2 regions of the Weissella soli genome follow, and region 1 is predicted to be linked to the other one. Evidence: predicted binding sites of a transcription regulator. Region 1 holds the regulator's gene; the other holds the start of a gene.
The links. Region 1 encodes Rex, which represses fermentation and respiration genes when NADH is low (regulators of the CRP and FNR family bind a similar motif). Its sites were predicted from a motif close to TTGTGAANTANTTCACAA; they were not measured.

Region 1 (4,165 bases):
GAATGAGTCACCAACGGATGCTCGACATACATATACAGATTCACCTCAGCCTCAGGATCATTGATCACGATTTTCCCTAATTGATTAGCATACCGAATCGGCAAATTCACCAAATTCGTTTCTAACGCTAAATGAATCGGCTCATCACCACTCACTAACGTTTCAACACTCAACAAATCACCCGCGGCAAGATGTTTTTGGACAAAAGTAAACATCGTATCCAACACAATCGTTGCTTGATCCGCTGCCGTCCAAGTTTGGTGCACAAACGTATCGTTGGTCACTTTTTCAATCAAATCATTTCCTGACAATAACATTTGCCACCCTCACTATTCTACTTCTGCCAAAAATTCTTCTAAGGCCATTGAAGCTTCAGCCCATGCTTCCTCAACGTCACTTAATTCAGCGTTCACTTTTTCAATTTCATTGTTAATTTCGGTTAATTTACCTAGATCACTGCTATTTTCCGGCGCATTTAATGCCTCGGTTAATTTAGTTTGTTGGTCAGCTAATACCGTCATTTGCTCTTCAGCATTGGTAATGGCCCGTTCTAATTTACGCTGTTCCTTAGCCCGTTCCTTACTTTGCTGATAGTCAACCACGATACCGGTTGTCGTTGCCTCACCAGTTGGACTTTCTTGCGCAACACTTTGTTCATCGGCTGCTTTTTTCTCAAGGTAATAATCATAATCACCATCATAGAAAGTCGCTCCCGTGGGTGCTAGTTCAACCACTTCAGTCGCCACTTCATTGATAAAGTAACGGTCATGTGACACAAATAAAATCGTCCCATTATATTCATTCAATGCGGTTTCTAACACTTCACGTGAATCGATATCTAAGTGATTTGTTGGTTCGTCCAAAATTAAGAAATTATCTTGATTCATCGCCAAAACGGTTAACAACAAGCGGGCTTTTTCGCCACCTGATAAGGCACTCACCTTTTTCTCAACGGTATCGCCTGAGAACAAAAACGAACCTAAAATTGAGCGAATATCTTTTTCTGGTGTGGTTGGATGCAAATCCCAAACTGAATTAAGCACTGTTTTATTAGGGTCAAGGGTTTGTTGTTCTTGATCGTAATAACCAATTGAGATGTTGGCCCCAAGTTTAATCGTGCCACCCAATAAGGGTAACTTACCCAGCAACGTTTTAATGAAGGTGGATTTACCAATACCATTTGGTCCAACTAAAGCAACCGCATGTTGCTTATCGACGTCCATATTGAGATGCTCGGCTAAAATATTTTGCAAATCATAACCTAACTTCACATCACGCACCCGTAATACTTCATTACCTGACTCTTCCTTGGCACTGAAGGTAATATGGGCAACACCAGATTCGTTCTTAGGTGCCTCCAAGCGTTCCATTTTGGCTAGCTGCTTCCGACGCGACTGTGCTCGTTTTGTCGTTGAAGCCCGAACGATATTGCGATTCACAAAGTCTTCTAACTTTGCAATTTCTTCTTGTTGCTTATTAAACGCTTTTTGCTCGGCCAAAACCTTGGCTGCTTTTTTCGCCATATACGTCGAATAATTCCCCGTATAGTGATCCAGCTGGCCAGAGTGCATGTCATATACTTCTGTAACTACCCGATCCAAGAAATAACGATCGTGTGAAACAATCAGGAGCGCACCACGATAATTCTGGAGGTAATTTTCTAACCAGGTCAAGGTCTTCATATCCAAATGATTGGTTGGTTCATCCAAAATCAGCAAATCTGGCGTTTCTAATAATTGCTTGGCAATCGCTAAACGCGTACGTTGCCCACCTGATAATGAGGCCACCTTGCGATCATAGAAACTCTCGTCAAAATCAAATCCCTGTAAAAAGCTACGAATCGTCGATTCATAGCCATAGCCATTGCTGGCATTGAAATCATATTGTAATTGATCGTACTGCCGCAACAAATTTTGATATGCAACTGATTCATAATCTGTGGTATTGGCAATGTCGATCTCCAATGCACGCATTTTTTGTTCCATCGCACGAACTGCCGCAAACGAGTCTAACATCTCATTGTAGACACTCTTATCAGAAGTAAGTCCCGAATTTTGCGCCAAATAAGCCAGCTTGAGTCCCTTCTTCATCGAAATGATCCCCTCATCAGGTTGGGTTTCCCCAATGAGCATCTTCAACAAAGTTGACTTACCAGCTCCGTTACGGCCGACTAGGCCGACTCGAGCACCCTCTTGCACTTGCATTGAGATATTATCAAAGAATGTGACCCCGCTAAAACGACGTGCGACATTACTAGCTTGTAAAATAATCATGCTTACCTCTAACAACCACTGTCTGAGTGGTTTCTTGTTTCTTGTATCTATATCTAATTAGTGTACCATGCCAACTGAAAAACCACACCTTAGCAGCCGCTAAAATGTGGTTTTCAAGCAATTACTTGGCTTCGTCAGCACTAAAGTTATTGATGAAGTATAACAATGTTTGTAGTTCATTCGTCAAGTCGACGTTTTGCACTAAAACATCCTTGGAAACATCTAAACGCAAGGGCGTAAAATTAAGAATACCCTTCACGCCACATGCCTCTAACCGATGCGCAATGTCTTGAGCAACGGTCGCAGGCACTGTCAAAATTGCCACCTCAATCCGTTGATCTGAAATTTGCTTTTCTAAATCATCGAGGCTGTAGACGGGAACCCCTGATTTGATGGTGTTTACAATGTCAGGATTAACATCAAACGCCGCTGAAATGCGCGCATTAGAGCTTTGATGGAAGTTGTAGTTCAATAGGGCTTGCCCCAAGTTTCCGACCCCAACTAAAGCGACCGATGCTAAGTCTTCTTGATTTAATACTTCTGAAAAGAAGGCCAATAAGGCTTTAACGTCATAGCCATAGCCACGTTTACCCAACGCACCAAAGTATGAGAAGTCACGGCGAATGGTTGCAGCATCAAATTTCACCGCATCTGAAAGTTCTGTTGATGAAATTCGGGTGGTACCTGCATCTAACAACAACTTTAAATAACGGTAGTAAATTGGTAAGCGCTTTGCAGTAGCGCGTGGAATTTCATGTTCTGCCATATTATATCTGTTCCTATCTCTCAAAATTTTATTAATATTTTAACTGAATCGCCTGCTAATTAACTATGAAAGCGATGCTAAATCACACAATTTTTAGACTCATAGCATCAAAAAAAGTTTGTGAATATTACACAAACTTAGTTTATCATATATTTACTATTTGTGAAACAATAAACATAAAATATTTGTAAATACTGTCAATTAATTATGACTTTTAGGCTTACCTTTGTTCTTAGAATGCTTACGCTTAGCCTTCTTTTCCTTTTCAAAACGATCCACTCGTGAAACGACTTCGACCTTTTTCACGCCAGGACGGACCTTTTTAACTGGGGTTGGCTTTGCCTCAACCACCGCTGCAGCATCATCAAAAGCCTGCACACTCGAAACTAGCCGCTTTTTCTTCACATCTGGCGTCGCTGATCGTGGGGTGGTCTGAACACTTTCCCTTGGTTCGTCATGACGACGCGCCTCTTGACCATTTGTCGTGGCGATTTCAACCTTAACTAACCGCTTTAAATCACGCAAATCATGATCGTTACCAAGCGTTAACACCAAGCCAGCTTTACCCATACGCCCAGTACGCCCGGCACGATGTGTATAGGTTTCCCCATTACGTGGCAAATCAAAGTTCACCACTGCTGGCAAATCGGCGATATCCAACCCACGCGCTGCCACATCCGTAGTCAGCAAAAATTTAGCTTTGCCATTGCGGAAGTTTTCCAATGACTTCGCCCGGGTTGAACTCGAATCACCACTGACCAAGGTGGCCATTGCCACGTGTTCATGGGCTAAGTAACTAGCCGTTGTCTTCAATGCCTTAGTCGTGTTAAAGAAGATCATGGCTTGAAAATTCTTACGTGAAGCTAATTGGCGTAAGCGTTTCGTCCGTTGGTCATTGGCGGTTGGCCAAAATTCATGCGTAATCGATGTGGGCATTGGGACATCCCGTCGATCAATACGTTCAAATTCGCGATCAAACAAACCGGCCGCGACCGTTGGGTCAACCTCTGTCGCCCCAAATAAGGCCACTTGTACCTCAGAATCATTAATCGCATCCCAGATACCATCAATCTGATCAGCCGTTTCTTCACGTAACAAAACATCCGCTTCATCTAAAAGGAGTGTC
Region 2 (4,165 bases), 620 kb from region 1:
TGGGTGGTCAATTATTTGATCGTTGGCACCCCTATAAGGCAATTGTCACCGCGGTAATATTCGCTACCGCCATCCTAACTACGCTCACTTTACAGCATAGCTGGCCCGCTTTTGCTGGGCTACTCATGCTGACCGGTCTGGCAGATGGGGCGATTTATACGTTATTAAATGCCTATACGGCCACCGTCACTTCCCGTGATTCCCGTCAAGTTTTCAATATGCAATACCTCTTCATGAATGTTGGGGTGGTTCTCGGTACCCTGACCGTGGGCTTCTTATTCGACCATGGTGCAAAACTTGTCTTTGGAACCGCCACGGCCATGTACGTCATTTTCTCAGTTTTAGTCATCCTAACATTTAACGTGCCAGGCATGACTAAACAGGCCGCGCGCTCGGCTGCCAAAGCGGCGCGCAGTACCTTTAAGCCCCCCTTCCTAATATACATCTTATTAGGCTTAACGTTTTCACTGTACCTCGGCTACATCCTGTGGGAAACGGTCATTGCTACGCATATGATCGCATTAGGTTTAACTACCCAGGACTACTCGATGCTTTGGACAATTAACGGCATTGTGATCATTATTGGTCAAGTTATTTTAAATCGTTTTTTGGCTGATGTTTCCTTTAAACTGACTGTCTTGGGTGGTACAACACTCTTCGCCATTTCATTTATTTTTTTGATGTTTGCGCGAACTTACACAGATTTTTTGGTCGCCTTCCTGATTCTAACCGTTGGTGAACTACTGGCTTCACCACAAATTCCTGCCTGGATTGACGCGATTGGTAATCCAAATGCTAAAGGGCAAGAACAAGGTTACGTCACAATGATGATATCATTTGGTCGCGCGCTCGGCCCCTTCTATGGCGGGGTGATGATTGATCATGGTTCTTATAAATTATTATTCTTTTCAATTTTTGGTTTATTAATGGGCTTCTCAATCCTATCCTGGCTAGTTGATAACCGCCTGAAAATGGCTCACAAAAAAGCACGTTCGTCACAATGACGAACGTGCTTTTTAAGTACAAAATTACAAAGTCGTGAAATCAATGACCTTACGACCAGTGATTTTACCTTCCTTCATTTCTTCGATGACATCATTAATATCACGAATATCAACCTTTTCAACAATTGGCTTAACCTTACCTTCAGCCCCAAATTGAAAGGCCTCTGCTAAATCATTACGCGTTCCAACCAGTGAACCACGGACTTCGATACCATCCAAAACTGTCTTGGCGATGTTCAATGACATATCCCCTTGTGGCAAGGCCATGGCGACTAACTTACCCATTGGCCGGAGCACACTCACAGCTTGACTGAACGCAGCATCGTTAACCGCTGTAACTTGCGCATTATGCACCCCACCAGTCAATTCAAGCACCTTAGCAACGACATCATCGGTATGCCGGTTAACCAGGACTTCAGCCCCATTTGACTGCGCGGCGGCCAACTTGTCTTCGTTACCATCGATCACTGCAACATGGGCGCCAAAGACATTATGCGCGTATTGAACAGCTAAATTACCTAAACCACCGGCACCATGCACTGATACCCACTGACCTGGCTTCGTCTCACCGACCTTCAAGCCCTTGTAAACAGTGACCCCGGCACAGGTAATCGATGAGGCTTCAACAGGATCCAAACCTTCTGGTACTGGTACGGCGTACTTAGCATTCACAACTACTTGTTGGGCCATCGCACCATCAACTGTATAACCAGAGTTACGAACTTTACGACAGAAAGTTTCGTTACCGGAAACACAGAATTCACATGTGCCACAAGCATCATAGAACCAGGCGATTGAGACGCGATCACCCACCTTTAAGTAATCAGAGGCGCCCTCACCCAACTTAGCAACCCGGCCGATACCTTCATGACCGACCACCCGTCGGAAGCTCCCATTACGCATACCCAACTCATTTGGGTTACCAAAATCACCGCTGGCAACGTGCAAATCGGTGTGGCATAAGCCTGAATATTCAACATCTACCAACGCTTCACCAAATGCCAATGGCTTTGGTGACCAATTATCAATCAAGTCCAAGAATCCATCTAATGTTTCACGTACTACTGCAGCCTTCATTGGTCTGTCTCCTTTAATTTCAAAAACATTTGTTAACTATTTCACAAATACATTATACCGTATCAACACTTCAGTTTCAACCAATTATGTGATTTTTTGCACAATTATTTTTGAAGTTTTTTAGAACCAAAAAAACACCCTCATCACTGAGGGTGTTACGTTATAAATTGATAATCTTTTTGGCACTGAAGGAATAGATTGATTTCCGAACCACATTTTTGCCCATCGCGGTCAATGCCTGGGCATAGACATTAATCTGACCAGCATAACGCTCTTTTATTTTTTCTAAATCAGCTGTAGTTTTCGCATAATCTGTTTTGTAATCAAACAACCAGATGCCCCCGTCAACTTCAAAGTAACCATCGATGATTCCGTGAATCAATACCCGTTCATCCCCAATAAAGCCTTTGTAGAGTTGCTCTGCCTGCATTAACATTGAAAAAGGAACTTCACGTTGCAACGTCGCAGCATTTGTAACCATGGCTCGACCTAGTTCTGAATGACTAAAAAACTCTGCCAAGCTGGCCGCTTGATTACGTACCATCATCGCGACCGGCGGGTCAAGCAACTGACTCGTGGTCAATTCCTCAATCAAAGCTAACACATCCGCCGTAGTGGGTGCACCATCTTTCAAGGACAAACGTTGCATCACCAGATGAACACCTGTACCAATAGCTGTCGCCGTTGGGCGCGAATGTTGGGCTTGCATAAAGGCTGGTACTGCAAACTCTGGTTTAGTGTAGCGCATTCCCTGGGAATCACCCACAGCCATGCGCAAATCAACAACATCCCGTCCGACCGCTAAATCGGGATCTTCAAATAAGCGTTTGATTTCTGATACCGATTGATAAGCTGTCGCGCGCGTAGCCATTTCATATTGATAGTTGAAAGCAAGGATTTGCTGCCAATCACGAGTGGCATCCACGTCAATATCTGCCGGGGTAGTCGTTGGCTGTAGTGGTTGCTCAGGATTAGCAGGCGCACTTTTAGCCACCAACTCTGCTAACTCAGCACCGTTGGCAACTTGAATATCAAAGTCAAATTCACCACTCAAATTTCCAATGTTGCCCGTGGCATAATCTTTCTTTTGATATGTCGCCGGCGCCTTTACAGGAACATCCCCAAAGTCAAATTCACCATATTGCGCTAATGACTGAGCCATGTTGCTAAATTGGGGATGGCGTACCATAGCCATACCTACCAAATCCATATATGACTTAGCTTGGAGTCGAATCGATTCGTCTAAAATCCAATCAGCACTTGATTGACTAGCCAAGCCCCACTTTTTGGCGATTTCCGCTACATTCTTGTAGGTACCCACCAAATAAAGTTGTTGCTCTGCCCGGGTCAAGGCAACATAGAGCACTCGAAAAGCCTCGGCATACATGGCGCGTTTGATGGCATCCCGAACGGCAGTCACCTGCGGCGCTTGCAAGGCCAGATTATGGTCAGTATCAACATACTCGACCCCAACGCCTGCCTGTGAATCCAGAATCATTTTACCGTTCAGGTCCCGCGTGTTGAATTGATTAGTGGCGTTTAACAGAAAGACTACCGGAAATTCCAAGCCCTTCGAGCCATGAATGGTCATGACTTGAATAGTATCAGTGGCTAGATTAGCATCAGCTTCACTCAAGTCTTTATCGACTGCCTGTAGTTCATTGACATAGTTAATGAACTGATACAAACCGACAAAACTACTTGCTTGGTAAGCCGCCGCGCGTTCATATAGCGCGTGCAAATTAGCTTGCCGTTGCGCGCCGGATGGCAAACCGCCAACATAATCCAGCCAGCCTGTTGTATCATAAATTTGCCAGAGCAACGTGACAATTTGATTTTGGACGGCTGTTTCACGAAACTGTTGCAAATCAAGTAAGAAACGCTTGACCGCATCCTTAGTCGTTTCGACCAATTCAGTCGAAACACCATCAATCGCAATCGTTAATTGATTGTTAGCAAATGCTTGCACCGCATCATAAAAATCACCCTTCTGATGTTGGGCCCGAATCAAGGCCAGCCCGTTTTCCCTAATACCATAAATTGGGGAACGTAACACAGCCACAAGGGGAATATCTTGGTGCGGA

Region 2: a site for Rex is predicted at 2,111-2,128, ahead of adhP (alcohol dehydrogenase AdhP). Genes of this name have one in related genera too.

Annotation. Positions count from the first base shown of each region.
Region 1 covers NZ_CP017326.1:1,243,835-1,247,999, forward strand. The annotation lists gene WSWS_RS06000 (hypothetical protein) at 1-317, opposite strand, end outside; gene WSWS_RS06005 (ABC-F family ATP-binding cassette domain-containing protein) at 330-2,273, opposite strand; gene WSWS_RS06010 (redox-sensing transcriptional repressor Rex) at 2,395-3,039, opposite strand; gene WSWS_RS06015 (DEAD/DEAH box helicase) at 3,241-4,165, opposite strand, start outside.
Region 2 covers NZ_CP017326.1:177,627-181,791, reverse strand. The annotation lists gene WSWS_RS00905 (MFS transporter) at 1-1,004, shown strand, start outside; gene adhP (alcohol dehydrogenase AdhP) at 1,029-2,081, opposite strand; gene addA (helicase-exonuclease AddAB subunit AddA) at 2,242-4,165, opposite strand, start outside.